2 regions of the Hydrogenophaga sp. PBL-H3 genome follow, and region 1 is predicted to be linked to the other one. Evidence: riboswitches for the same ligand, from Rfam matches in the RefSeq annotation. Region 1 holds a riboswitch; the other holds the start of a gene.

Region 1 (11,812 bases):
ACGATCTCGTTCAGATCGAAGTTCTTGAACACACGCTTGCCGATGAAGCGTGGCTTCTTCGGCTCGAAGTTGCGCCAGTCGATGGGGGTCTTGTTGGCGCGCGCCTTGGCCAGCGGCCACAGCGGCACCTGCTTCTTGTTGGCGTGCTGGGTGCGCACCTTGTCGTAGTCGGCGTTGAGCTCGGCGATGTACTGCGCCGCCTGGTCCGACAACAAGCCCTGCGCCACGCCCACGCTGCGCGAAGCATCAGGCACATAGACCACGGGGCCGCTGTAGTGCGGCGCGATCTTCACGGCGGTGTGCACCCGGCTGCAGGTGGCGCCGCCGATCAGCAGCGGGATCTGCTTCTCGCGGAAGTGCGCGTCCTTCTCCATCTCGCCGGCCACGTACTGCATCTCTTCCAGGCTGGGCGTGATCAGGCCCGACAGGCCCACGATGTCGGCACCCTCGGCCTTGGCCATGGCCAGGATCTCGTGGCAGGGCACCATCACGCCCATGTTCACCACCTCGTAGTTGTTGCACTGGAGCACCACGGTGACGATGTTCTTGCCGATGTCGTGCACGTCGCCCTTCACCGTGGCGATCACGATCTTGCCCTTGGGCTTCACGTCCGCGCCCGAGGCCTGCAGGGCCAGCTTCTCGGCCTCGATGTAGGGCAGCAGGTGCGCCACCGCCTGCTTCATCACGCGCGCGCTTTTCACCACCTGCGGCAAAAACATCTTGCCCTGGCCAAACAGGTCGCCCACCACGTTCATGCCGTCCATGAGCGGGCCTTCGATCACGTTGAGCGGGCGGCCGCCACCGGCCTCGATCTCGCGCCACATCTCTTCGGTGTCCTCGCTGATGAAGTCGTTCATGCCACGGACCAGCGCATGGCTCAGGCGCTCGCGGATCGGCAGCGCGCGCCACTCGTTTTTCTTGCTGTCGTCCTTGGCCGCACCCTTGGCGTTTTCCGCCACCTCCACCAGGCGTTCGCCAGCGTCGGCCCGGCGGTTCAGCACCACGTCTTCCACGCGCTCGCGCAGCTCGGGTTCGAGCTCGTCGTACACACCCACCATGCCGGCGTTGACGATGCCCATGTCCATGCCGGCCTGGATGGCGTGGTACAGGAACACGGTGTGGATGGCCTCGCGCACCGGGTCGTTGCCGCGGAAGCTGAACGACACGTTGGACACACCACCGCTCACCTTGGCACCCGGCAGGTGCTGCTTGATCCAGCGCGTGGCGTTGATGAAGTCGACCGCGTAGTTGTTGTGTTCCTCGATGCCTGTGGCAATGGCAAAGATGTTGGGGTCGAAGATGATGTCTTCCGGCGGAAAGCCCACCTCGTCCACCAGGATGCGGTAGGCCCGTTCGCAGATCTCGACCTTGCGCGCGTAGGTGTCGGCCTGGCCCTTTTCGTCGAACGCCATCACCACGGCGGCGGCGCCGTAGCGCTTGACCAGCCGCGCCTGGCGCTTGAACTCGTCCACGCCCTCTTTCATGCTGATGGAGTTCACCACGCCCTTGCCCTGCACGCAGCGCAGGCCGGCCTCGATGACGTCCCACTTGGAGCTGTCCACCATCACCGGCACGCGCGCGATGTCGGGCTCGCCGGCAATCAGGTTGAGGAACTTCACCATGGCGGCCTTGCTGTCCAGCATGGCCTCGTCCATGTTCACGTCGATGATCTGCGCGCCGTTTTCCACCTGCTGCCGCGCCACGGCCAGCGCCTGCTCGTACTCGCCGTTCAGGATCATGCGGGCGAAAGCCTTGGAGCCGGTGACGTTGGTGCGCTCGCCGACGTTCACAAACAGGCTGTCCGAACCAATGCGCAGCGGCTCCAGGCCGGAGAGCAGCATGGGCGGCACGGAAACGGAAGAGGAGGACAGGGAAGTGGAGACGGAGGACATGAGACTCACCAAGGCAGTGTGGGGACAACAGACTGTGGTGAGCGTCGTTTTGGGCCTGTTCGTGCCCACCCAAGCCTGACGCACGGTGGGGACCGTGAAAGTCCGCCGGCGCTGCAACGCTCCTTGAGAGGCCACGATTTTAACGCGCCAGGCCTCGCGGCAGGCCAACACCCGTTCGGGCTGAGCCTGTCGAAGCCCTGCATGCCAGCTCCGCGTGAGCCCTTCGACAGGCTCAGGGCGAACGGGTCTCTGGTGCGGCGCTCAACAGGCGATCTGGTGCGATGCTTGCTTGACCCTCCCCATGCCCCACCGCACCGACCCCGACCACACCGGCACCGACTGGCACGCCCAGGAGCTGCTGCTGATGCGCGAGGTGATGAAGCTGGTGGGCCGCAGCCTGGCGCCGGCCTTTGTGTTGCGCGAGATGCTGCACCTGATGAGCGAGCTGCTCGGCCTGAACCGCGGGCGCATGGTGCTGGCCGACCAAGGCCACCCCGGGCAGGCCCGCACGGCCTCCATCCGCCACGCCTACGGCCTCACGGCTGGCCAGGTGGCCAGCGGCGTGTACCGCTGGGGCGAGGGCATCACCGGGCGGGTGCTGCAAACGGGCCTGCCCGCCATCGTGCAAGACGTGGACGCCGAACCGCTGTTTCTGTTCCGCTGCGTACCGCGCAGCCAGCTGCCGCCGCAGACCGTGGCCTTCATCGCGCTGCCCATCGAGGTGAACGGCGCCACCATCGGCGTGCTGGCCTGCCACCGCATCCGCAGCCGCCAGCGCCATTTGAACGACGACCTGGCGGTGCTGCGCATCCTGGCCACGCTGGCCGGCCAGCTGCTGCAGCTGGAACAGTTGGTGGCCGAAGAAACCCGCCAGCTCGAAGAGCGCAACGCCGCCCTGGCCCGCGCGCTGGACACCAGCACCGCGCGCTATGGGCTCATTGGCCGCTCGCCCGCGCTGCTGCAGGCGCTGGGCGAGCTGGAGCGCGTATCGCAGTCGCAAGCCACGGTGTTGTTGCTGGGCGAGTCGGGCACCGGCAAGGAGCTGTTTGCCCGCGCCGTGCACCTGGCCAGCGGCCGGCACGACCAGCCCTTCATCAAGGTGAACTGCTCGGCGATTCCCGAGACGTTGTTCGAATCCGAACTGTTCGGCTACGAGCGCGGCGCCTTCACCGGCGCCAACACCGCGCGCCCGGGTTGGTTTGAGCAGGCTAACGGCGGCACCATTTTTCTGGACGAGATCGGCGAGCTGCCGCTGGCCATGCAAAGCAAGCTGCTGCGCACCCTGCAAGAAGGCACGCTGGTGCGCCTGGGCGGCACGCGCGAGCTGAAGGTGAATGTGCGCCTGGTGGCCGCAACCAACCGCGATCTCGCGCGCGAGGTGCAGGCCGGGCATTTCCGGCAAGACCTGTATTACCGGCTCAATGTGATCCCGATCCGCCTGCCCAGCCTGCGCGAGCGGCGCGAAGACATCCGCGCGCTCGCGCTGCATTTTGTGAACCGCGCCAACCAGGCGCACGAGCGCAACGTGCACCTGGCGCCCGAGGCCATGGCGCGGCTGGAGGCGCACAGCTGGCCCGGCAACATCCGCGAACTCGGCAACCTCATCGAGCGCCTGGTGCTGCTGACCGACCACACCCGCGTGACCGCCGTGGCGCTGGAGCGCTTCATGCCCGAGTCCTTGACGCCGCTGCCCGCCACGGAACCGCCGCCGGGCCTGCCCCTGCCCGCCGGCAACGTGCGCGAATACCAGAGCGCCCGTTCACACAGCACGCAGACCTTGAAAGACGCCCTGCTGCGCCACCATGGCAACCAGACCCAGGCCGCCCAAAGCCTGGGGCTCACGCTGCGGCAGTTCAGCTACCGGCTGCGCAAGGCGGGGCTGCGGTGAAGCGTGGGGTTGAGGGGTTGGACTGAGAGCCGGCGCAACGGATGTGTGACAGCATCGGCGCCATTGACCAAGACTTGCGAGACGCCGCCATGAAAACAATCGACGAGATGCTGAACCTGGCATTGCTGACCCCCGACGAGCACCAGCAAATCAGCAACTGGATTGCACAGGCCGATTCGCCCGACGAGATCTTGAAGATGCCGCCGCTGCTGTGGCGGGCGGTCGAACGCGCGAGCGCGGTCATGGGCATCGACGAAGACCTGCTGCGCCCGCCTGCGCTGGATGCTGATGGCGTCGTCAGCCAATAGGCGCTTATCCGGCGGGTGCCCGGCCCGTCCGGACCCGGCTAGTACTGGATGCTGGCCGAGATGGTGACCGAATATTCCTCGGGTGTGTACTTCTTGGGGTCCGCTGGTTCCAGCGGCATGAAGTTGGGCATCACGGACGCCACAGTTCGGCTGACCTCCCTCAATTTGTCGTGGAAGTCTTTCTGGGCGACCAGCAGGGTGGGCGAGGTGAAGGCGTAGGCGGTGTCCACCAGGTTGGGCCAGAGGGTCACGCTCTTGAAGAACATCTCCTGCGCCATTTCGGCCCGGTACAGGTCATCGGGGTGGCACACGTCCCCCACGAGTTTCACATCGGCACCGTCTGTTTTTTTCGTGGGTGGCGGAACCCGCAAACGCAAAAACTTCCAGGCCGCCAGCCGGGTGCCGGCGGGTCCGGGTTGCGGGCTCGTGATGTCGTTGTAAAAACTGTAGTGGTCGGCGGCGTGGGCCACCGTCACGTCCCACAGGTAGACGGCCATGGCCCTGGCCAGGGTATCGCCCTCGAAGATGGCTTTCCCGTCGGGAAAGCCGTGGAGCTGGGCGCTGAGGTAGTTCGCCCAGCGCTCGACATAAGGGTCGTTCGGGCTGGCCTTGAGGATCTCCCGGGCCACCACCGTGCAGAAGGTCAGAAACGGCTGGAAGTACAAGCTCAGGCAATGCCCGTAGTCGACGCTGTCGTCCATCCACGGCTTCATGTAGTTGTATTTCGGGTACCACCCCGCATGCCCATCGTAGCCGGCATAGCCCGCACCGAACAGGCGCTTGATCACCAGGCCCGTGGCGGTGAGCGGGTCGAACCAGGTGCCGGGTGGATCGCTGCTGAGGATGCCGTCGTCGGTCTCGAGCACCGCGTTGTCCACGGCCAGCGCGTAGGTGCTGTGAGGAAACAGCAGCTGGAACAGCGGGTGGTTGCGCGGCACCGCCGTCTTGGTGACGGCGTTGACCGAGTCCATGGGGAAATGCAAGGCTGGATGCCCCACGAACAGGCCGATGTAGGAGGCCGCTTGCAGGGCGTAAGCCTTGGCCAGGTTCCAGGCCGGATCGGCAGGGGTTACGGTCAAGACCATCTGGGCCGGGACGGTGACCTCGATATGGGAACAGGAAAACTGGTCGCCGTTGCGCTTGAAGATGGCATTGACCTGTCGGGCATAGGTGCCCGGCAGCGTGTCGTCCTCGATGAGGCGCATGGGGGCGAAATCCGCCACCCAGGTGTTGCCCTCCGTGTTTCTCAAGGACCGCACAAACACCGAGTTGGTCATCATGCGGACGAACTCGGCATCCGAAGGTATGGGCAGCTGACTGCCCGCCACCGCGTTGGCCGCCGCCCCACCGGGGTAGAACGTCAGGGTCTTGAAGTAGCGCGAACCGATCGCCTGGTTCCAGAGCAAGGTTTCTTCCGGCGGGACGTTCAGGATCTCGGGGGCCTGCTCCATCGGGTACGTCGGACTGGGCTGGGGCCAAGGACCCTTGCGGTGGTACAGAAAGTGGTCGGCTGCCAGTTCAGGCTGGTTCCAGAGCGTGTTTTTCAATTTCAGCATCCTTCAACGTGGAGGTCTGGCATCGACTGCGGGCTTGACCCGCTCGCCTGCGCCGCAGGGTTGCGCGAGGGCTGTGGCACCTCATAGCAAGGGACCGGCTCGGAAAACCCTTTCAGGCTCAACGCACCGACGCTCGTGACAGGCATCTCATCCTCGATCTCGCGAGCCACAACGCTTGATACGAGGATCTGGCCGGCATGCGCGTCTGCGCACAAACGGGCGGCCAGATTGGTCACATTCCCGATGGCCGCATAGTCGCGCCGACCCTCGAAGCCGATGGCGCCAATGGTGGCCATGCCCTGCGCAATGCCGATGCCCATGGCCAGGCTGTACCCGCGTTGCCCCCAGATTTCGTTGAGCCTCGAGAAATCGGCCTGCATTTGCATGGCCATGACGACCGCTCTTTTGGCTGGGTCGGAAACTTCCACCGGGTCGTTGAAGAAGATCATCATCCCGTCGCCGGCAAACCGCTCCAGCGTGGCTTCATGCTCAATCACCAGTTTGCCCATGGCCGCGTGGAACTCGCCCAGAATGCGCATGACTTCTTCGGCGCCATGCTTCACGGTGAATGCGGTGTAGCCCCGCAAATCCAGGAACAGGACGACGATTTCACGGTGGCGTGGCTGGTACAGCTCCTCGCTGGTGGCCGACAGCAGTTTGTCCGCCACCGCCGGGGAGAAGAACCGCCGCAGTCGTTCGAGCCGCTGCACCTGCGCGATGCGGGCAGACAAAGCCAGCGACAGCATGATGGCGTCGATCAGGATGCCGATGTCAACCGCTCTGAAGGTCCATTCCGAAAAGGGAAGCACGGACATCACGGTCAATGCGGTGAAGGTGGAACCCACGAGCCCGGCTGTGGAGGCGCACAGATAGAGCGCTGCCGCCTTGTTGCGCCGCTGCAGGGACAACCACCCCAGGGTGAATGCACCCAGCCCGAAGATGACCACCCAGGCAATCGCGCTGATGACATGCGCCCGGTAGCCGCCCAGCATGGTCACGAAGAACGACAGCACCAGGACAGCCAGAAGGCGCAGCGTCCAAACATGGGCCGCGGGAAGCTTGTTCTTGAGATCGAGAAAGACGAGGGCAAAGACCAGGCCGAAAAAGCTGTACACATAAATGACGATGGATGAGAACCATGCGTACAGCTGTGGAGACTCCGGCATCACCCAGCGGAAGGTATGCCCGTTGTAGGTGGCGTGCATGACCAGAAAGGCTGCCAGCCAGACGCAGTAGGCGAGGTAGGTTTTCTCGCGCGAAGTGAGAAACAGCATCAGGTTGAACAAGAGCAACGACAGCAGGCCGCCGTAGAGGAGGCCGAAGTACAAGGCCTCGGAAGCGGCCAGCCGCTCGAAGGCATCGCGGTCCAGCAATTCCATGCCGATGAAGAATGGGTCGCTGGTCGCTGCGCGCACGACCAGCGTGGCGCCACCCGGCGGCACCGTCAGGGAGAAATTGACCCTGCGAAATGCCTCGGCGCGCTGCGAAAACGGGACGCTGTCGCCGCCTGCCGCGCTCTGCGCAGCGCCGTTGGACGCGACCAGGGTGGCCTGGAGGTCGTCCAGCCAAATGGGGTTGAACACCAGCAAACGTTCCAGCGGTTGGCTTCCGCCGTTCTCCAGTGAAACAACAAACCAGTAGGCTGCCGAGCTGTAACCCGGGCTGAACACACCTTGGTCCAGCTTCTTTGCCAAGCCGTTGCGGGCCAGCGCCAGGACCTCGTCAACGGTGAGGTTGGCCTTCGCATCCATGACCATGGACGCCGACGGTGTCAGGGACACCCGGGCTTGAGACGCGTCCACCCGACGTTCGCCTGCCTGTCCGTCTTGCTCCGTTGCTGCTGCTGTCGGGGGCGGCACGAACCCGAATGCCAGCAATGCGAGTGATATGACGAAAAATCGAAATCGGAATCGCATGCGTGCCAGTTCGAGGCGGAAGGAGATGGGGCCTGTAGGTTGACTGGAATCCCGGGTTTTGTGCCATTGACCCATCCGTTTGAAAGGTTACTGATCGACACAGTGTTGACATTGTGTCGACACAGTGGTGTGGCCAGGACAGGGCCACCTCCAGCGCATTCCCCCAGCCAAACCCCGATAAACCCAGCAAATTCAACGCCCCGCGCGCCTGGACCCCCGTGCCCGACACCCTGGCACGTTGGTTGCGCTAGAGACCTCAGGCAATCCCGCCTTCCGCCACTTCCGCGAGGTCTCCATGAGCATTGAAGCCACCCTGATCGCCCCCGCCCAGCTTGCTGCGCAGCAGTCGTCCGAACCTGTCGTGGTCATCGACACGCGCGACGCGGATACCTTCGCCGCTGGCCACATTCCCGGCGCCGTGAACCTGCGTGAGGTGTTCACGTACCTCGCCACTTCCACGCCAGAGGGTTTGCAATCCCTCAAGGCCACGTTTGCCGACGCGCTGGGCGCGGCTGGTTTGTCGGGCAAGGAAACGGCGGTGTTTTACGAAGACGCGATGAACAGCGGCTACGGCCAGTCGTGCCGCGGTTACTACCTGCTCACCTGGCTGGGCTACCCCAAGATCAAGGTGCTCAACGGCGGCTTCAGCGCCTGGAAGGCCGCGGGCCTGCCCATCTCCACCACGGCCGTGGCGCCCACGCCCGCCACCTTCCCCACCGATCTGCCCACGTCTGACGTGATGCTCACGCAGGACGATGTGAAGGCCGCGCTGGGCACCGACACGGTGTTGCTCGACGTGCGCGACATCGACGAGTGGATCGGCGAATCGTCGTCGCCCTACGGCAAGGACTTCGCACCCCGCAAGGGCCGCCTGCCCGGCGCCAAGTGGCTGGAGTGGTACCGCTTCATGAAGCCTTCCGCGCAAGGCCCGGTGTTCAAGACGCCCGACGAGGTGAAGGCCGAGTGCGCCACCGCCGGCATCACCACCGACGACACCATCTACCTCTACTGCTTCAAGGGCGCGCGCGCGTCCAACACCTTCCTGGCGCTCAAGCAGGCCGGCTTCTCGGATGTGCGCATGTACTTCGGCTCGTGGAACGAGTGGTCGCGCGACGAGAGTCTGCCGATCGAGACCGGCCTGCCGCTGGCCAAGTCCACCAAGAAGCCTGCGCTGGCGCTCGCCGCCTGACACCTTCTCCCCCGACCCTGAACACCTGGAGACACCATGTCCGCTACCGACACGCTTGAGCCTGTGACCACCGTGAAGGCTTACCTGCGCCCCATCGACAGCGAGGGCCTAGCGGCCTTCGCGGCCAAGGGCAAGGCCAACCCCGCCAGCCGTGGCACCAACAAGGTCCACACCGTGATGGAGGGCCAGTACCGGTCCCTGTCCACCGTGGGCAACCACGCGCCGGTGGTGGTGGACGAACCGCTGCACCTGTTTGGCCAGGACACCGCGCCTGCCCCCGGCGAGATCGCGTTGTCGGGCCTGGGCGGGTGTCTCGCGGTGGGCATCACGGCGGTGGCCACCTGGAAGGGCGTGAAGCTCAGCAAGCTCGAGGTGTTCATGGAAGGCGACATTGGCAACCCCGCTGCGTGGGGCGCTGGTGGCGCGCTGGAGAAGACGCCGGCGGAGATGGGTTTCCAGGCGATCCGGGTGAAGGTGCTGGTGGAAGGCGACGCGCCGCGCGAGGTGCTCGACGAGATCGTGCAGCACGCCAATTTCTACTCGCCGGTGGCCAACACCATGCGCAATCCGATTCCGTTCGAGATCGCGCTGGCCTGAACCCTTCCTGACTCGGGCTGGGCTTCGACAGGCTCAGCCCGAACGGGAATTTCCGTTCGCCCTGAGCACCCCCTCCGTTCGCCCTGAGCCTGTCGAAGGGCTTACCCACCTGTTGGAGCTTGAATGAACCCGAATGATTTGCCTCGCGAGCTGACGCAAGAGACCTCGGCCAACACGCTGCTGGCCGCGGTGCGCGAGGTGGCGCAGGGCCCGTTGGCGGCGGTGGTCGAGTCCATCGACCGCACCGGTTACTACCCACGCAGCGAGCTGCAGCAGCTCGCCGCCCTGGGGGCCATGAGCGCGCACCTGGACGGCGACGCCGGACCGGGTGACTTCGGCCTGTCGATCCGCGCCATGGCCGAGGCCTCGCGCGTGTGCGGCGCCACCGGCTTCATGATGTGGTGCCAGGCGGTGTGCGGCCTGTACATGCAGCAGTCGGGCAACCCCGCTTTGAATGGCGAGGTGTTGATGGCCCATGTGCGCGGCGACACGCTGGGCGGCACGGCCTTGTCGAACCCCATGAAGAGCTACGCGCAGATCGAGAGCCTGCTGCTCAAGGCCACGCCGGTGGAAGGCGGCTACCTTGTGAACGGCTCGCTGCCCTGGGTCAGCAACCTCGGACCCGACCACAGCTGCGGCGCCATTGCCGCGGTGGTGAACGGCGACGAGCCCATCGGCCGCGAGGTGATGTTTCTGCTGCGCTGCGGCGCGCCGGGCGTGGAGCTGCGCGAGTGCCCGAGCTTCTCGGCCATGGAGGGCACGGGCACCTACGCCCTGCGCCTGAAAGACCATTTCATTGGCGCGAACGATTTGATGGCCGACGCCGCCAAACCGTTCATTGCCCGCATCCGTGCGGCCTTCGTCATGCTCCAGTGCGGCATGGCGGTGGGTGTGACACAGGGTGCGATCGACTCCATCTGGGAAGTGGAGGCGCAGCTGGGCCATGTGAACCAGTTTCTGGAAGACCGGCCCGACGCATTGCAGGCCGAGCTGGACGCGCTGACCGCCCGTGTGATGAAGCTGGCCCAGACGCCCTACAACCCGTCGGTGGAGTTCTTCATCGACGTGCTAGACGCACGTGCCCACGGTGCCGAACTATCTCTGCGCGCGGCGCAGTCGGCCCTGCTGCACCAGGGCGCGCGCGGCTACCTCATGAGCTCGGCCGTGCAACGCCGTGTGCGCGAGTCGCACTTCGTGGCCATCGTCACGCCCGCCATCAAACACCTGCGCAAAGAGATCGCGCGGCTGTCAGCCGAGGTGATGCCGGCATGAGCACCGATCCCTCCATGCCCCTGCCCACTCCACCGTTCGGGCTGAGCCTGTCGAAGCCCCTGCCAACCGCCGTGGAGAGCGCCCTCGCGCCCTGGCAGCAGTACATCTGCGACGCCTGCGGCTACATCTACAACGAAGCCGACGGCGACCCCGACGGCGGCCTGGCTCCGGGCACGCGCTACGCCGACATCCCCGACGACTGGGCCTGCCCGCTGTGCGGCGTGACCAAGGCCGACTTCACGCCCTACACACCACCCAGCCGGGATGCCCTGCGCGCCGGCCTCGCCCACAGCGCGCCAGTGGCCCCGCGCGGCGCGGCGGGCGTGGTGATCGTCGGTGCCGGTCGCGCTGGCTGGCAGATGGCCGAGGCGCTGCGGGCGCTCGACGCCCGCCTTCCGATCACCGTGGTCACGGCCTGCGCGGGCGACGTGTACGACAAACCCATGCTGTCCATTGCCATGGCTCGCCGCACCGCACCGGATGCGCTGGTGAAGGAAAGCGGCGCGGCCGCAGCGGCGCGACTGAACGTGCGCCTGCTCAGCCACACACACGCCGTGCGCATCTGCGCCGACACGAACCAGCTGCGCACCACACGCGGCGTGCTGCGCTTTGACCGGCTGGTGCTGGCCCACGGCGCGCAAGCCGCCCTTCCGCCCACGCTGCCGGCAGCGCTGTGCTGGCGCATCAACCACCTGGCCGCGTACCAGAAGCTGCGCGCCGCACTCGGCAAGGTTGACGAGACAGGGCCCCAGGACATCGCCATCGTCGGCGCCGGCCTGATCGGCAGTGAGCTCGCCAACGACCTCGCGCTCGGCGGCCACCGCGTCACCTTGCTCGACGTGCAGACCGAACCCCTGGCCCGCTGGAGCGCCGAGGGCGCAGGCAGCCAACTGCTTGACGCCTGGAAGGACCTGACCATCCGTTTCGTGGGCGGCGTGCAAGTGGCGCAACTGGAGCAGGTGGCGGGCCGCTACCGCATCACCACCGCCTGCGGCCAGCGCTTCGCCGCCGACCAGGTGATCGCCGCCGCCGGCCTGGCCACGCCGCCGCGCCTGGCGCAGAGTGCCGATCTGTTGTGGGACAACGGCATCGCCGTGGACCCGGCGAATCTCAAGACCAGCAACGAGCGCATCCACGCCATGGGCGACTGCATCGCCGTGAACGGCCAGCCCAGCCGCTTCATCGAACCCATCG
Region 2 (11,812 bases), 660 kb from region 1:
GTTCCTCCCCACCACCGGGTTCCCGCGCATCGACCGCTTCAAGGAACACACCATCGAGCTGCCGGTGGCCGACTTCGTGGTGAACGCTGACCAGGAAGCCCAGCTGCGCAGCCAGCTCGCCAAGGCACTGGAGATCGGCAAAGGCGTGGTGCACGTGTTGCACCCGCTCGACGGTCTGGCGCGGGCGCTGGAAGAGGGTGCTTCGACGCGCGAGCTGGGTCGGCTGGAGGTGTTTTCCACCACGCGCGCCTGCCCGGTGTGTGCCACCAGCTACCCCGAACTCGACCCACGCCTGTTCTCGTACAACAGCAAACACGGCTGGTGCCCCGACTGCGTGGGCACGGGCCTCAAACTCTCGCGCGACCAGCGCAGCGTGCTCGACGATTCGGTGCGCGACGACAGGGAACGCGGGCGCGAACAGAGCTTTGCCGAACCCGAGGTGGAAGACCTGGTGGACGAGGTCTGCCCGGGTTGCGAAGGCACCCGCCTGAACGCCCAGGCCCGCGCGGTGAAGTTCAGCGCGGTGGGCATCACCGACGTGGCGCGCTTGTCGGTGCGCGAGGTTCGGAGTTGGGTGCAAGGCCTCATGAAAGAGGCCGTGATGTCCACGCGCGAAACCGGCATCGCACGCGACCTGCTGCCCGAAATCGAAAGCCGCCTGGCGTTTCTGGAAGAGGTGGGCTTGAACTACCTCACGCTGGACCGGGGCGCGCCCACGCTCAGCGGCGGCGAGGCGCAGCGCATCCGCCTCGCGGCGCAGCTCGGCAGCAACCTGCAGGGCGTGTGCTACGTGCTCGACGAGCCCACCATCGGCCTGCACGCACGCGACAACGCGATATTGCTCAACGCGCTGCACAAGCTCGGCGACATGGGCAACACGCTGGTGGTGGTGGAGCACGACGAAGACACGATCCGTCGCGCCGACCACATCATCGACATCGGCCCGAGTGCTGGCAAACGCGGCGGGCGTGTGGTGGCGCAGGGCAGTGTGGACGACCTGTCGGCGAACCCGGAGTCGGTGACGGGCCGGTATTTGCTGCACGCGATGAAGCATCCACTGCAGCCGCGGCGCGAGGTGACCCCGCTCGACCCCTTCCCCCGCTGGGGGAAGGCAGGGATGGGGGCCGGCGCTCCGAATGCAGCGGCTCAGGCGAGCCCCCACCCCAGCCCTCCCCCAGCGGGGGAGGAAGCCAGTCATTGGCTGCAGGTGCACCGCGCCCAACTCCACAACCTCAACCAGCTCGATGCCGCCGTCCCCCTGCAACGCCTGGTGGTCATCACCGGCGTGTCCGGCTCCGGCAAGTCCACCCTCGCACGCGACGTGCTGCTGACCAACGTGGCCGCCGCCGTGGCCCAGCGCAGCACCAAAGCCGGCCGCGACGCCATGGACCAAGGCCAGTTCCCCGCGTGGTCCGGCTGCGCCAGCGTGAGCGGCTTCGAGTCCGTGGACCGTGTGCTCGAAGTCGACCAGACACCCATCGGCAAAACGCCACGCAGCTGCCCGGCCACCTACATCGGCTTCTGGGACACGGTGCGCAAGCTGTTCGCCGACACGCTCGAAGCCAAGGCGCGCGGCTACGGCCCGGGCCGCTTCAGCTTCAACACCGGCGAAGGCCGCTGCCCGGGCTGTGAAGGCCAGGGCATGCGCACCATCGAGATGAGCTTCCTGCCGGACGTGAAGGTGCCCTGCGAGGTCTGCCATGGTGCGCGCTTCAACCCGGAAACCCTGGCCGTCACCTGGAAGGGCAAGAGCATCGGCGACGTGCTGCAGATGGAGGTGGACGAAGCGGTCGACTTCTTCGCCAGCATGCCCAGCATCGGCCACCCGCTGCAGCTGCTCAAAGACGTGGGCCTGGGCTACCTCACGCTGGGCCAGCCCAGCCCCACGCTCAGTGGCGGCGAGGCGCAGCGCATCAAGCTGGTGACCGAACTCAGCAAGGTGCGCGACGACATCACGCGCCGCGGCCAGAAGCCGCCGCACACGCTCTATGTGCTGGACGAACCCACCGTGGGTCTGCACATGGCCGACGTGGAAAAACTCATTCGCGTGCTGCACCGCCTGGTGGACGGCGGCCACAGCGTGGTGGTGATCGAGCACGACCTGGACGTGATGGCCGAAGCCGACTGGATCATCGACCTCGGCCCCGAGGGCGGAGGTGGCGGTGGCCTCATCGTGGCCGCAGCCCCGCCCGACGAGGTGGTGCGGCTGGACACGCACACCGGTCGCGTGCTGGGGCCGGTGCTGGCGCGTGCTTGATGAACGTCCTTTCCCCCGTTTGCCCTGAGCTCACCTTGTCCGTTCGCCCTGAGCCTGTCGAAGGGCTTGCGCGATGCTGGTGGGCGGGGCTTCGACAGGCTCAGCCCGAACGGGTATGGGCTCAGTCCGAACGGGTATGGGCTCAGCCCGAACGGATGCGGGTTCGATTCAAACAAGGCAAGGCGTGAGCGCACACCAGGTCATCCACATCCACCCGGCCGCACCTCTCCAGCCTGCGCTGGGCGCACCCTGCAACGGCTGTGGCGTGTGCTGCCTGGCCGAGCCTTGCCCACTCGGGCAGGTGCTTTCACGCAAGCGCAGCGGGGCGTGTGATGCCTTGCGATGGGACGAAGTGCAATCGGTCTACCGCTGCGGTGCCATCACTGATGCCGCCGGTGTGCTGGGCCCGCGCTGGCGCTGGGCGGCACCGGTGTTGCAGAAGCTGGCGGGGCGGTGGATTGCCGCGGGTGGGGGGTGCGATGCCCACCTGAACAGCGATCGGGGCTGATCAGCGCGCGAACAGCGCGACCACGCCGATGCCCAGCGCGGCGAGCACAAACATGAGCACGCGCGTGCGCACGCGCAGCAACTCCACAGCGGCGACCAGGCGCGCGTTCTGCTCGGCCAGCTCAGCCAGGGTCTGCGCCATCTGGGTCTGTGTCTGCGTCTGCTGGTCGATCAGTTGCCGGGCTTCAATGAGCCGGTTGCGCAGTTCACCCAGGCTGGGCGGTGTGTCCGACACGAGGTCCATGGGCGCGCCGGTGACGGGCGCTGTCTCGGGCGTCTTCTGCCGCTCCATCAGTTTGCGCGCGGCGTTGAGCACCTTGGGCGCGTGTTCGATCACGTCGCCCCAGGGAATCACTTTGAGGGCGAGCAGCCAGGGGATGGCCATGGGGAGGGTCCTTTCGCAGGGCGGAAACGCGGAATGCACCCTTGGGAGCAGCTTAACCCCGTGGGGTTCCCGCAGATGGGGACGGCGCTGCGCGTCTCAACAGCCACCAGCCCAGCCCGGCCACCGACAACAACAGCACCGGAAATCCCACCGTGGGCGCCCACTGCAGGGCCGCGGCGCCGGCGGCCGGCGCCAGCACGCCGCCCAGCGTGTAGGAGAGCACCAGCACGGCGGTGCTGTTGACCAGCGTGATGCCGTCTTCGCGCGAGCCGATGTCGATCATGGCCAGGGTGTAGAGGCTGCCGCCGGCGCCACCCCATAAAAAGGCCACTGGCGCGGCCAGCCAGGGTGTGCCGGCCACGAAGGGAATCACCAGCGTGGCCAGCAGCGTGATGAGCGCACACATCCGCATGATCGTCAGGCGGCTGGCGCGGGCGTTGCCCCAGCGTTGTGCAGGGTGGTGGGCCAGGCGGTCGGCCAGCAGGCCGGCGGGCAGCATCATGATGGCGCTGCCCAGGCCGCTGGCCGACACCAGCAGCGCAGCGGCGGTGGCGCCCAGGCCCAGCGCCAGACCGTACAGCGGCAGGATGGACGTGAGGCCGCTCTCGAAGAAACCGCCCACAAACCCCACCGTCATGATCAGCGGGTGCAGGCGCAGCGCGTGCCACACGCCCGATAGGCCAACCTTGGCGTTGTGCGCATCGGCGGCGGCAGGCAGGCGCGGAATGAGCAGACTCCAGCCCAGGCCGAACACGGTGAGCGCCAGCGCCAGCCAGAGCGCCGCATCGCTCTGCGCGCCGTACCAGGCCAGCACCAGCGGGCCGAGCACGAAGGTGGTGCCGACCATGGTCTCGAAAATGCCGACGTTGCGCCCTCGCTGTGTGGGCGGTGAAAACTCCGCCACCACGGCTTCGGCCAGCACCCAGCGCAGGCCGGCGGCCATGCCTTCGATGAGGATGCACACGAACCACAACACCAGCGAGTGGCTGAACAGGAAACCCATGATGGCCACCACCGGCACGAAGGCCGCGAGCCACAGCGAGGGCCGCCTGCCCAGGCGCTGCGTGATGGCCGAGGCAAACGGTGTCATGGCGAACACGCCGAGCCAGCCGGTGGCCACGAACACGCCGGCCAGCGCCGTGGACACGCCATCGCCCTTGAGTCGCAAGAGCAGCAGTGGCATGAGCATGAAGTAGCCCACCAGCTGGAAGAAGGTGGAGCCAAAGATGGCCACCAGCCCGAGGCGCGCCTGTGCGGGCACCAGCGCGCTGGGCGCGGTGCCGGTGAGGGCCTGGCTGTGCTGCGGCGGCAGCGGGTGTTCGCTCATTTGTCGATGGCCGAGAGCACCGCGTCCGCCACTTCGGCAAATCCCGCGCCGCGCGCGCCCTGCGCGACAAAGCGCGGGTGGTGGCTGAGCGCGGCCCAGAAGCGCGCCACGTTGGCCACGCCCACGCTGTGCGGGAAGTGGCCGAACATGCGCGCGTCGTTGGTGGAGTCGCCCACGTAGACCCAGCGGTCGAGTTCGGTATCCAGGTCGCGGCCCAGGCGCGTGCGCACGATCCAGCGCGCGCCGGCCAGCTTGTCGTGATCGCCGATCCAGCCGTTGATGTGGATCGAGCTCACGGTGGCGTTGAGGCCATCGCGGCGCATCAGCGCCACCACCTGCGCGATCTCGGCTTCGTTCAGGTGCGCGAACTCGCTGTGGTCGATGGCGATGTCGGTTTCGCGCCCGGGGCTGTCGGTGGCCAGCCGGGTTTGCGGCAGTTCGCGCAGCACGCGCTGTGCCGTGGCCTGCAGGCGGGCGAAGTTGGTGGTTCGGGTGGCGGCGTCTTGAAGGTAGTCCCGGCGGAGCCGGCCGTCGTCGCTGCGCCACAGCGCCACGGCGCCGTTTTCCGCCACGATCGCGTCCACCGGCCAGGCCAGTGCAAAGGCCTCGCTCCAGCCGGCCGGCCGGCCGGTGATGGCCAGCACCGGCAGGCCAGCGGCGCGCAGGCGGTGCAAGGCGTCCAGCGCATCGGGCGTGATGGCACCGTTGGTCGTCAATGTGTCGTCGATGTCGGTCAACACCCCATGGATGCGCGCGCGCGCCGCGGCGGGCCACAGGACGAGCGGGGAGGGCGTGGGGAGGGTCGGCATGGGGCCGGGAGTGTCGCACAGGCGTGTAGCAGGTCCGGGTTTGAGTCCCTACAAACACCCACCCGCAGGCTTGCTGGGCTAAAATCCCGCATCCGAGGAGCGTTGCAGCGTCCCCATTTGCGGGGCGTGAGGCTCGGACCATCCATGCAACGACGCTCATCCACATCCGTGCGATGAGCTTTTTTTCGCCCGCTGATGTGGTTTATCCATCCTTACTGGAGCGAACCATGAATGCCCGTCTGAACAACCCCACCTTCACCGATTGCGCGATCGCCGACATCACCCTGGCCGATTGGGGCCGCAAGGAAGTCAAGATCGCCGAGACCGAAATGCCCGGCCTGATGGCCATCCGCGAAGAGTTCGCCAAGGCGCAGCCGCTCAAGGGTGCGCGCATCACCGGCAGCATCCACATGACGATCCAGACCGCCGTGCTGGTCGAAACCCTGCAAGCCCTGGGCGCCAGCGTGCGCTGGGCCTCGTGCAACATCTTCTCCACGCAAGACCACGCCGCCGCCGCACTGGTGGCCAACGGCACGCCGGTGTTCGCACACAAGGGCGAGTCGCTGGACGAGTACTGGGACTTCACCCACCGCATCTTTGAATTCGGCGCCGCCGGCACCGAAGGCGAAGGCCCCAACATGATCCTGGACGACGGCGGCGACGCCACCCTGCTCATGCACCTGGGCCAGCGCGCCGAGAAGGACGCCTCCGTCCTGAACAATCCACAGAGCGAAGAAGAGATCTGCCTGTTCAACGCCATCAAGGCCAAGCTCTCCGAAGACAAGACCTGGTACACCCGCAAGGCGGCGCAGATCATCGGCGTGACCGAAGAGACCACCACCGGCGTGCTGCGCCTGAACGAGATGTCGGCCAAGGGAACACTGCAGTTCCGCGCCATCAACGTCAACGACAGCGTGACCAAGAGCAAGTTCGACAACCTGTACGGCTGCCGCGAGTCGCTGGTCGACTCCATCAAGCGCGCCACCGACGTGATGATCGCCGGCAAGGTCTGCGTGGTCGCTGGTTACGGTGACGTGGGCAAGGGCTCGGCCCAGGCCCTGCGCGCCCTCAGCGCCCAGGTCTGGGTGACCGAGATCGACCCCATCAACGCCCTGCAGGCCGCAATGGAAGGCTTCAAGGTCGTGACCATGGAATACGCAGCCGACAAGTGCGACATCTTTGTGTCCGCCACTGGCAACAAGAACGTGATCCGTTACGAGCACATGGCCGCCATGAAAGACGAAGCCATCGTCTGCAACATCGGTCACTTCGACAACGAGATCGACGTGGCCTCGCTCGAAAAGTGTGTGTGGGACGAGATCAAACCCCAGGTCGACCACATCACCTTCCCCGACGGCAAGAAGATCACCCTGCTGGCCAAGGGCCGCCTGGTGAACCTGGGTTGCGCCACTGGCCACCCCAGCTTCGTGATGTCGTCGAGCTTCGCCAACCAGACCATTGCGCAGATCGAGCTGTTCACCAAGCAGGACCAGTACGAAGCCGGCAAGGTCTACGTGCTGCCCAAGCACCTGGATGAGAAGGTCGCGCGTCTGCACCTGAAGAAAGTCGGCGCCATGCTGACCGAACTGAGCGACGAGCAGGCGGCCTACATCGGCGTCTCCAAGCAAGGTCCGTACAAGGCCAACACCTACCGCTACTGATCCGCATGCGGGCAGACCAACTGCTCGTCGAGCGCGGGCTGGCGGCTTCCAAGTCGCAAGCGCAACGGCTGATTGCATCGGGTGTGCGCTGGCGGCTGCCGCCGGGCGACTGGAAAACCGTCTCGAAGAACGGCGAAGAGCTGCGCGAGACGGTGGAGTTGCAAGCGGTGGACAACGCCGAGACGCGTTTTGTCTCGCGCGGTGGCCTCAAGCTCGACGGTGCGCTGCAACGCGTGGCGCTTGACGTGCGTGGCCTGCGCTGCCTCGACGTGGGGCAGAGCAGCGGTGGTTTCACCGACTGCCTGCTGCAGCGCGGCGCACAGCAGGTGGTGGGCGTGGACGTGGGCCAGGGCCAGCTGCATCCGCGCCTGCGCGCTGACGCGCGGGTGGTGTGTATCGAGCGCTGCAATGCGCGTGATCTCACCGTTGAGGCCTTGATGGATGCGGGCGGCTCAGCTGCCGCCGCACCGTTCGACCTGATCGTGGGCGACCTGTCCTTCATCTCGCAGACGCTGGTGTGGCCAGCGCTCGTCCCCTTGCTCACAGCGGGTGGGCATGTGCTCATGCTGGTCAAGCCGCAGTTTGAACTGCAGCCCGAGCACATCGGCAAGGGCGGCCTCGTGAAGAGCGAAGCGAGCTACCCGCTGGTGCGTGAGCGCATCGAGCAGGTGGTCCAAGACAGCGGCCTGGCGCTGCTGGACTACTTCGAGAGCCCGATCACCGGGGGTGACGGCAATCGCGAATTTCTGGTGTTCGCCCGCCTGCCGGCCTGAAGCTGGAGGCGGCGCCGGACCCGCACATTTCTGGAGAACCCCATGGGTCTGCCCGTGAGTTTTGAATTTTTTCCACCCAAGACACCCGAGGGTGTGGAGAAGCTGCGCGCGGTGCGCCAGCAGCTGTATGCGTTGAGGCCCGAGTTCTGCTCGGTGACCTACGGCGCGGGTGGCTCCACGCAAGAAGGCACCTTCAACACGGTGCGCGACATCCTCGCCGAATCGGTGCCGGCGGCCTCGCACTTCTCGTGCATCGGTGCCACCAAGGCCTCGGTGCGGGAGCAGCTCGCCACGCTCAAGGCCATGGGCGTGAAGCGCCTGGTGGCCCTGCGCGGTGATCTGCCCAGCGGTTATGGCGCGGGTGGCGAGTTCCACTACGCGAGCGACCTGGTGGCCTTCATCCGCGCGGAGACCGGCGACGATTTCCATATCGAGGTGGCCGCGTATCCGGAGGTGCACCCGCAGGCGAAGTCGCCCGAGTCGGATCTGCAGGCCTACGCGACCAAGGTGCGCGCGGGCGCGCATTCGGCCATCACCCAGTACTTCTTCAACAGCGACGCCTACTTCCGCTTTGTGGACGACGCCTACAAGCTGGGCGCCGACGTGCCGGTGGTGCCCGGCATCATGCCCATCACCAGCTCCACGCAGCTCATGCGTTTTTCGGACGCTAGCGGCGCCGAGATCCCGCGCTGGATCCGGCTGCGCCTGCAGGCCTTTGGCGACGACACGGCGTCCATCAAGGCCTTCGGCCTGGACGTGGTGACCGACCTGTGCGACCAGCTGCGCAACGGCGGCGTGCCGGCGCTGCACTTCTACACCATGAACCAGAGCGCGGCCACGCTGGAAATCGCGAAGCGCCTGCAGCTGTCATGAGTTTCAAGTCCGCGTTCACGCTCGCCCTGGCCACTGTGTTGTGGCTGGGCGGCTGTGCGACGCGTGCGCCCTCGCAGCCCGACCCGGTTGAGGGGGACGAGCCAGCCGCGGTACTGGAAGAGCGCGAGATCGAGCGGGGCCAGGCCTCGTGGTACGGCGATCCCTTTCATGGGCGGCGCACCGCCAGCGGCGAGATCTTCAACATGCACGATCTCACCGCCGCCCACAAGACGCTGCCCTTCGGCACGCGCTTGCGGGTGCGCAACCTCGCGACCGGGCAAGACGTGTTGCTGCGCATCAACGACCGTGGTCCCCACGTGAGGGGTCGCATCATCGACCTGAGCCGCGCTGCCGCGGCGCAGGTCGGCCTGCTGGGCAGCGGCACGGCGACGGTGGTGCTGCTGGCCGAATGAGTGCCTCGCGGCCCGCCGGATGCTCATGGACGAACTTCGCCCGGTGATGACCGGGCTGGAACTGGTAGCCTCCAACTGGGCGAGATGGCAGCGATCAGGCTGCACGCCCTCACATCAGGAGCCCGTATGCATTCCCCTGCTTCATTGAACCGCCGCACCGTGTTGATGGCCGTCGCGGCCACCGTGGCCGCGCCCGCGCTGAGGGCCCAGACACTGCCCCGCACCATCCGGCTGGTGGTGCCGTTCCCGCCCGGCGGCTCGCCCGACATCCTGGCCCGGGCCTTGCAGCCCCGGCTGGCCGCCGCGCTCGGTGTGAACGTGGTGATCGACAACAAACCGGGTGCCGGGGGTTCACTGGGCGCCACGGACGTGGCGCGCTCGGCGCCCAATGGCGCCACGCTGCTCATGGGCCACACCGGCACGCTGGCCGTCAACCCCGCCATCTACCCCGGCCTGGCCTACGACCCGCAGAAGAGCTTCGCCCCGATCGCCTGGGTGGCCCGTGTGCCCAACGTGCTGGTGATCAACGCATCGCTGCCCATCACCTCGTTGAAGCAACTCATCGAGCGCGCCAAAGCGCAGCCCGGCCAGCTCACGCACGCTTCGGGCGGCAATGGCAGCGCCGCCCACATCGCCTTTGAATACCTCAAGCAGCGCGCGGGCATGTTCATGCTGCACATCCCCTACCGCGGCACGGCGCCCTCGATCACCGACGTGATCGGTGGTCGCGTCGACTGCACCTTCACCGGCGCGCCAGCCGTCCTGCCGCACGTGCAGGGTGGCCGCCTGCGTGCGCTGGCGGTGTCGAGCCCGCAGCGCCTGCCCGCCCTGCCCAACGTGCCCACGGTGGCCGAGAGCGGTTACCCCGGCTTCGAGGCCGATCAGTGGTACGGCATCGTCGGCCCCGCCGGCATGCCACCCGACCTGGTGGCGCGGCTCAACGCAGAGATCAACGCGGCGCTGGTCCACCCCGAGGTGCTGGAGCCGCTCACGCGCGAAGGCGCCACACCCATGCCGTCGAAGCCGCAGGACTTTGCCGCGCTCATCGCGCGCGAGATTCCGCGCTGGGCCGAGGTGGTGCGCATCGGCAACGTCAAGCCGTCCTGAGTTTTCAATGCGGTCACCGCTCGCCGTGGCCGCCGCCGAAAATTGATCTGCGTCAAACGCCGGTGTGATCGCCGAGGGCGTGGTCGGCCGTATTGATGCAGCGCAATATGTCGCGGGTCGGGGTCTTCTGTAATCGATGTCGGGAATGTTCCCGCTTCGATCACTGAACACCATGAAAAAGACCACTGTGGCTCTCGCCTCCCTCGTGCTGATGGCATCGGGCGCGGCCCTTGCACAAGACTTCAACGCAGGCTCGCTGCTGGTGCGCGCCCGCGCCGTTCATCTGGACAGCGCCAACAAGGACAGCACCGGCCTGGATCTTTCGATCAACAACAAGACGCTGCCCGAAATCGACTTCACGTACTTCTTCAGCCCCAACCTGGCGGCCGAACTGGTGCTGACCGTGCCGCAGAAGCAGCGCGTGTACGCCGGCGCCACCCAGATCGGCAGCTTGAAGCACCTGCCGCCCACGCTCACCTTGCAGTACCACTTCAACCACAGCAACGGCATCAAGCCCTACCTGGGCGCCGGTCTGAACTACACGCGCTTCAGCTCGGTGGATCTGCTCGGTGGTGGCGCGGACCTCAAGCGCAACAGCTATGGTCTGGCCTTGCAGGCCGGCGTTGATGTGCCGCTGTCCAAGAACCTGTACCTGAACGTCGACGTGAAGAAGGTCTACATCAAGACCGACGTGATCGCCGCTGGAAGCAACATCGGCACCTTCAAGGTGGACCCGATTCTCCTGGGCGTGGGTCTGGGCTGGCGCTTCTGAGGCGGCGCTTCAGCGCTCGTCGAAGCTGATCACGAGCGCATCGCTCGTGGGTCGCGCCTGGCAGCTCAACACGAAACCCTTGTCGGTTTCCCAGGGCTCCAGCGTGTAGTTTTTCTCCATCGCCACCGAACCCTCCATCACCTTGGCGCGGCAGGTGCAGCACACGCCGCCGCGACACGACCAGGGCAGGTCCAGGCCTGCGCTGAGGGCCACGTCGAGCACCCGCTCGTCGCGGTTCATGCGCAGCGCGTGCGGCTTGCCGTCGAGCAGCACGGTGAGCGCGACGTCACCGTCGGTGCGCACGGCCGCATCGGCATGGCCGAGCACCACCGCCTTGCGCGCTTCGGCCGGCAGGGCTTGCAGCGTGGGCGAGGTGAAGCGCTCGGTGTGCACCCGGTCGGGCCGCACGCCGGCGTCGAGCAGTGCTTGTTCGGTGGCGTCGATCATGGCCTCAGGCCCGCAGATGAACACCTCGTCCATGCTGGCCACGGGCAGCAGCGTGGCGATGAGCGCGCGCACCTTGTCGCCGTCGATGCGACCTTCGAGCAACGGCACCTCCTGTGCCTGGCGCGAGAGGATGTGGATCAGCGTGAGTCGGTCGGCATACCTGTCCTTCAGGTCCTGCAGCGCTTCGTTGAACATCACGCTGTCCATGCGCCGGTTGCCATAGACCAGGGTGAACTTGGCCTGAGGTGATTCTTCGAGCGTGCTGGCCATGAGCGAGAGGATGGGCGTGATGCCTGAGCCAGCCGCAAAGCCCACGCGGTGCAGTGCACGCGGCTTGTGCACGGTGAAGCGGCCGTCGGGTGGCATTACCTTGAGCGTGTCGCCGGCGCGCAGTTCGCTGGCCGCCCAGTTGGAAAACACACCACCGTCCACCGGCCGGATGCCCAGCGTGAGTTCGCCCCGCTGCGTGAGCAGGCTGCGC

The links. A riboswitch is a leader RNA that binds a small molecule or an ion and turns the genes downstream of it on or off. The one in region 1 is predicted to bind S-adenosylhomocysteine.
Region 2: another riboswitch for S-adenosylhomocysteine. It lies ahead of ahcY (adenosylhomocysteinase); the one in region 1 lies ahead of metH (methionine synthase).

Annotation. Positions count from the first base shown of each region.
Region 1 is NZ_CP044972.1:205,806-217,617, reverse strand. Features, by position in the region: gene metH (methionine synthase) at 1-1,841, opposite strand, end outside; S-adenosyl-L-homocysteine riboswitch at 1,925-2,023, opposite strand; gene F9Z44_RS01015 (sigma 54-interacting transcriptional regulator) at 2,194-3,780, shown strand; gene F9Z44_RS01010 (hypothetical protein) at 3,870-4,088, shown strand; gene F9Z44_RS01005 (hypothetical protein) at 4,127-5,635, opposite strand; gene F9Z44_RS01000 (7TM diverse intracellular signaling domain-containing protein) at 5,638-7,401, opposite strand; gene F9Z44_RS00995 (sulfurtransferase) at 7,856-8,749, shown strand; gene F9Z44_RS00990 (OsmC family protein) at 8,786-9,346, shown strand; gene F9Z44_RS00985 (acyl-CoA dehydrogenase family protein) at 9,470-10,618, shown strand; gene F9Z44_RS00980 (FAD-dependent oxidoreductase) at 10,615-11,812, shown strand, end outside.
Region 2 is NZ_CP044972.1:3,941,600-3,953,411, reverse strand. Features, by position in the region: gene uvrA (excinuclease ABC subunit UvrA) at 1-2,257, shown strand, start outside; gene F9Z44_RS18505 (hypothetical protein) at 2,442-2,765, shown strand; gene F9Z44_RS18500 (hypothetical protein) at 2,766-3,149, opposite strand; gene F9Z44_RS18495 (MFS transporter) at 3,202-4,476, opposite strand; gene F9Z44_RS18490 (HAD-IIB family hydrolase) at 4,473-5,285, opposite strand; S-adenosyl-L-homocysteine riboswitch at 5,374-5,450, shown strand; gene ahcY (adenosylhomocysteinase) at 5,513-6,946, shown strand; gene F9Z44_RS18480 (TlyA family RNA methyltransferase) at 6,952-7,719, shown strand; gene metF (methylenetetrahydrofolate reductase [NAD(P)H]) at 7,762-8,592, shown strand; gene F9Z44_RS18470 (septal ring lytic transglycosylase RlpA family protein) at 8,589-9,005, shown strand; gene F9Z44_RS18465 (Bug family tripartite tricarboxylate transporter substrate binding protein) at 9,132-10,112, shown strand; gene F9Z44_RS18460 (OmpW/AlkL family protein) at 10,285-10,884, shown strand; gene F9Z44_RS18455 (2Fe-2S iron-sulfur cluster-binding protein) at 10,894-11,812, opposite strand, start outside.